One region of the Bacillus sp. T-10(2022) genome, then DNA from elsewhere that is predicted to be linked to it. Evidence: a T-box and tRNA genes for the amino acid it is inferred to sense, from the RefSeq annotation. Region 1 holds a T-box; the other holds one or more tRNA genes.
The links. The T-box of region 1 lies ahead of tyrS (tyrosine--tRNA ligase). A T-box ahead of a tRNA ligase gene usually reads a tRNA of that ligase, here a tRNA-Tyr.
Positions count from the first base shown of each region.

Region 2: it has a tRNA-Tyr gene. The T-box ahead of tyrS (tyrosine--tRNA ligase) is inferred to sense a tRNA for this amino acid. The anticodon was not compared.

Region 1 covers NZ_CP113518.1:4,197,011-4,199,478, reverse strand. Annotated here, with positions in the region: gene OSJ91_RS20520 (transglycosylase domain-containing protein) at 1-649, opposite strand, end outside; T-box leader at 798-1,014, shown strand; gene tyrS (tyrosine--tRNA ligase) at 1,081-2,337, shown strand; gene rpsD (30S ribosomal protein S4) at 2,435-2,468, opposite strand, start outside.
Region 2 covers NZ_CP113518.1:171,059-173,526, reverse strand. Annotated here, with positions in the region: gene rocF (arginase) at 1-769, opposite strand, end outside; tRNA gene OSJ91_RS00985 (tRNA-Ala) at 978-1,053, opposite strand; tRNA gene OSJ91_RS00980 (tRNA-Gly) at 1,078-1,149, opposite strand; tRNA gene OSJ91_RS00975 (tRNA-Gln) at 1,153-1,227, opposite strand; tRNA gene OSJ91_RS00970 (tRNA-Tyr) at 1,332-1,415, opposite strand; tRNA gene OSJ91_RS00965 (tRNA-Thr) at 1,434-1,509, opposite strand; tRNA gene OSJ91_RS00960 (tRNA-Val) at 1,525-1,600, opposite strand; tRNA gene OSJ91_RS00955 (tRNA-Glu) at 1,618-1,692, opposite strand; tRNA gene OSJ91_RS00950 (tRNA-Thr) at 1,724-1,796, opposite strand; tRNA gene OSJ91_RS00945 (tRNA-Asn) at 1,800-1,874, opposite strand; rRNA gene rrf (5S ribosomal RNA) at 1,920-2,035, opposite strand; rRNA gene OSJ91_RS00935 (23S ribosomal RNA) at 2,110-2,468, opposite strand, start outside.

The DNA.
Region 1 (2,468 bases):
GTCCTGAAGAATTTCGTCCCAAAGTGGAAACGTTTAAGTAGGTTTCCAAAATCTCTTCTTTTTCAAAGAATTTTTCGACCCGGAGCGCAAGCAGGATTTCTTTTGCTTTCCGTTCAAACGATACTTCGTTGGTCAGGACCTGGTTTTTAATGAGCTGCTGTGTTAATGTACTTCCTCCCGATTGGACGGTTGCATTCGAAAATTCCTGGTAAATCGCACGCAGGATAGCTTTCGGAACAACCCCGTCATGGTCATAAAAATACTCATCTTCTGTAGCGATGACTGCATTTTTTAGATGCTCGGAAACTTTATCGATGGACACTTCTTCACGTTCAAGGTCACTCTTAAGCTTGCCCAAGTATACTTCGTCAGCAAAGTATACTTCAGAGGTCTCTTCATAATTGTAAATGTCTTTTTTCAAATCTTCTTTTGAGCGTACCGGCTCATCATTGACGAGGGCAGCGAAATAGCCGGCTCCGACACCGCCGGCGAATGAGAATCCTAAAATCCCGACAATAATGAGGATCAGCGTTAAATTCCAAATGACTTGGTATGTAACCCGCGCGTTCCTATGTGTTTTTTCATTTTGAAAAAAACTGGTCAGCTGCTTCCAGACTGTTAGAAATCTATCTTTTTGATTATTATTCATCGTATCATACCCCCTGAAATCACATATATTATAGCATACAACAGGTAGGGGAAAGGGCATCTTTCTTATTTTTCTATAATCTGTAAGGGTAGGTTGACAAGGGTTCTTATGTATGATAAAAGTTTATTAACAACAATAAAATGATTAAATGATCGCGATGATAGGACCCAGTAGTCAGACTATCCCTGTTTCAGAGAGCCGGTGGTTAGTGGAAATCGGTACAAATGGTATGATGAATTACTTCCTGGAGCATTTGCTGTGAAATGATTAGTAGCAGGAAACGGTTGACGACCGTTATTCGTCTTGAGCGGAGGGCATATTATGTCCTCAAGTTGGGTGGTACCGCGAATTCATTCGTCCCTTCATATTTATGAAGGGGCGTTTTTGTGTGCTTTTTGCGGATTTTTTCTAAGATGGAGGAGGAATATTCAATGGAATTGCTTAAAGACCTCGAATGGAGAGGGATTATTTATCAACAAACGGATGAAGAGGGTTTTAAGAACCTTTTGGAAAAAGAGAAAATTTCTTTATACTGTGGTGTCGATCCAACAGCGGATAGTATGCATATCGGACATCTATTGCCATTCTTGACATTGCGCCGTTTCCAGCAGCACGGCCATCGTCCCATTGTATTAGTGGGTGGTGCAACTGGACTTATCGGTGATCCAAGCGGTAAAAAAGAGGAACGCCAGCTGCAAACGCTGGAAAAAGTGCTCTATAATGCCGACTGCATAAAAGGGCAGCTATCCCACATCTTTGAATTCGAAGGTGAAAATGGTGCGGTCATGGTCAATAACTATGACTGGATAGGAAAAATCGATATGGTCACGTTCTTGCGTGATTACGGGAAATACATCGGCATTAACTACATGCTGGCAAAAGATACGGTTGCTTCCCGTTTGGATTCGGGAATTTCCTTTACTGAATTTGCGTACACGATCTTACAAGGAATTGATTTCGGCCATTTATACAGCAATTACAACTGTAAATTGCAAATTGGCGGCAGTGATCAATGGGGCAATATTACGACTGGGCTGGAAATGATCCGGAAATCCAATGATGAGGATGCAAAAGCATTCGGTATGACGATCCCGCTCGTAACGAAAGCGGATGGAACGAAATTCGGTAAAACGGAAGGCGGAGCAATTTGGCTTGATCCTGAAAAGACGACTCCGTATGAATTTTACCAATTCTGGATCAATACAGCCGATGCTGATGTCGTGAAATACCTGAAATTCTTCACATTCCTATCTCGTGAGGTGATTGAAGAGTTAGAGCAATCTGTACAAAACGAACCGCATTTGCGTAAAGCGCAAAAAGCTTTAGGGGAAGAAATGACCCGTTTGATTCATGGTCAGGAAGCTCTTGACCAGGCTATCAAAATCTCTGCCGCCCTATTCAGCGGAGAGGTGAAGAATTTAAGTGCGGCGGAAATCAAATTGGGCTTCAAAGATGTCCCTAGCTTCGAACGTGAAAGCAAGGAAGATATCGGTTTGGTCGATTTAATCGTTGAAGCGAAAATTTCGCCATCAAAGCGTCAAGCTCGGGAAGATATTCAGAATGGGGCAATCTCCATAAATGGGGAGAAAGTGACTGATCTGCAATATGTAGTGACGGAAGCTTCTAAGATTGAAGGGGAGTTCATCCTAGTTCGTCGCGGCAAAAAGAAATATACATTAGTGAAATGATTGTTCAAGGCCCGGCTGAATCACAGCCGGGCTTTCTCGTGCAGGGGTGTTTAGGTGCAAAAAAAACCCCATCCAAGGATGGGGTTTTTTGAAGTTATTAACGAGAGTAGAACTCAACGATAAGAGCTTCG
Region 2 (2,468 bases), 1.6 Mb from region 1:
CCATGGCCAAATGACTTTCCCGATAGCTTATACCACCAATCACCGGTGTCCCCACTCCGGGTGCATCTGCTGGGTCAACTCCATCCAAATCCAATGAAAGGTGGACGCCATCCGTTCTTTCCCTTAGGTAATCAATGCATTCTTCCATGACCCGTGTCATTCCCAAACGGTCAATCTCATGCATCGTGAATACCTTAATCCCTTTCTCACGAATAAGTTCTTTTTCCCCTTCATCCAATGACCTTGCCCCAATTATTACGATGTTTTCCGGTTTCACTTTTGGAGCAAAACCATGGATATTGATTAGGTCCGGATGTCCAAGCCCGATACTGACAGCCAGGGGCATACCGTGTATATTCCCGGATGGTGAAGTATCTTCCGTATTTAAATCCCCGTGTGCGTCGTACCAAATCACACCTAATTTTTCATAGTGCTTTGCGACTCCTGCCAATGTACCTATGGCTATCGAATGGTCTCCTCCCAATATAAGTGGAAAGGAGCCTCCTTCTATTATTTCATCAACCTTTGTGGCAAGCAGGGTGTTACCCTTTGCTACAAGCTGTAAGTTTTTTAGATTTGTCCCAGGCTCATCTGCATTTTCAGGACGCCCCACAATTATATCCCCTAAATCCTCTACTTCTATTTTCAACCTTTCAAGCCGCTCGACAATCTCTGCGCAGCGAATGGCACTAGGTCCCATATCAACCCCCCGCCTTGCTTGACCAAGGTCCATAGGCAACCCGATGACGGAAATTTTCTGAATAGACATACAATTCCCCCTTTCCACCATTTTATATCGTATATGCCGATTGGTTCAACTCGACATTTCCATGTATAAAGATGCACGTTTTCCTATCACATATGTTTTTGGTGAAAAAAGATCTTTCTTGCGAATAGTATACCCAACTATGCCTTAAACAAAAAAAAGTCTTAAACCATTTTTGGCTTAAGACGTAAGTTTTGGTGTATGTAGTTGATGGTGGAGCCTAGCGGGATCGAACCGCTGACCTCCTGCGTGCAAGGCAGGCGCTCTCCCAGCTGAGCTAAGGCCCCTAAGGGATATGATGAAATATATTAAGCGGAAGACGGGATTCGAACCCGCGACCCCAACCTTGGCAAGGTTGTATTCTACCACTGAACTACTTCCGCAAATGGCTGGGCTAGAAGGGATCGAACCTTCGCATGACGGAATCAAAATCCGTTGCCTTACCGCTTGGCTATAGCCCAATATATGATATGCAATGATTAATATTCAACAAAATAAAAAGGTGGTAATCATATAATTCCCCAATAAAGAGAATATATAACTGATCCACAGGATTTTATTAAAATGGTGGAGGGGGGCAGATTCGAACTGCCGAACCCAAAGGAGCGGATTTACAGTCCGCCGCGTTTAGCCACTTCGCTACCCCTCCGCAATATATGGTTGTAGATGGTGCCGGCAAGAGGACTTGAACCCCCAACCTACTGATTACAAGTCAGTTGCTCTACCAGTTGAGCTACACCGGCAAGTAAAGAATAAAATGGTGGAGGATGACGGGATCGAACCGCCGACCCTCTGCTTGTAAGGCAGATGCTCTCCCAGCTGAGCTAATCCTCCGGATTAATGATTTAAAATGGTGACCCGTACGGGATTCGAACCCGTGTTACCGCCGTGAAAGGGCGGTGTCTTAACCGCTTGACCAACGGGCCGAACTGTTTTGTGTTCATAGATAGATTGGGAAGCTCCCAAGCGGATTCGAACCGCTGACCTCTTCCTTACCATGGAAGTGCTCTACCTACTGAGCTATGGAAGCATATGGCTCCGCAGGTAGGACTCGAACCTACGACCGTTCGGTTAACAGCCGAATGCTCTACCACTGAGCTACTGCGGAATAATATAATGTTTCCTAAAACCCATTTAAAGATTTAAATGAACAGCCTGGCAACATCCTACTCTCACAGGGGGAAACCCCCAACTACCATCGGCGCTGAAGAACTTAACTTCCGTGTTCGGAATGGGTACGGGTGTGACCTCTTCGCCATCATTGCCAGACTATATTCATTTTTGAAGAATTTTCATTCCTTCAAAACTAGATAATAAGAAGGTATTTCATTTTTTAAAAAGCGTTGGTTAAGTCCTCGATCTATTAGTATCAGTCAGCTCCACATGTCACCATGCTTCCACCTCTGACCTATCAACCTGATCATCTTTCAGGGATCTTACTAGCTTGCGCCATGGGAAATCTCATCTTGAGGGGGGCTTCATGCTTAGATGCTTTCAGCACTTATCCCGTCCGCACGTAGCTACCCAGCTATGCCTTTGGCAAGACAACTGGTACACCAGCGGTGCGTCCATCCCGGTCCTCTCGTACTAAGGACAGCTCCTCTCAAATTTCCTGCGCCCGCGACGGATAGGGACCGAACTGTCTCACGACGTTCTGAACCCAGCTCGCGTACCGCTTTAATGGGCGAACAGCCCAACCCTT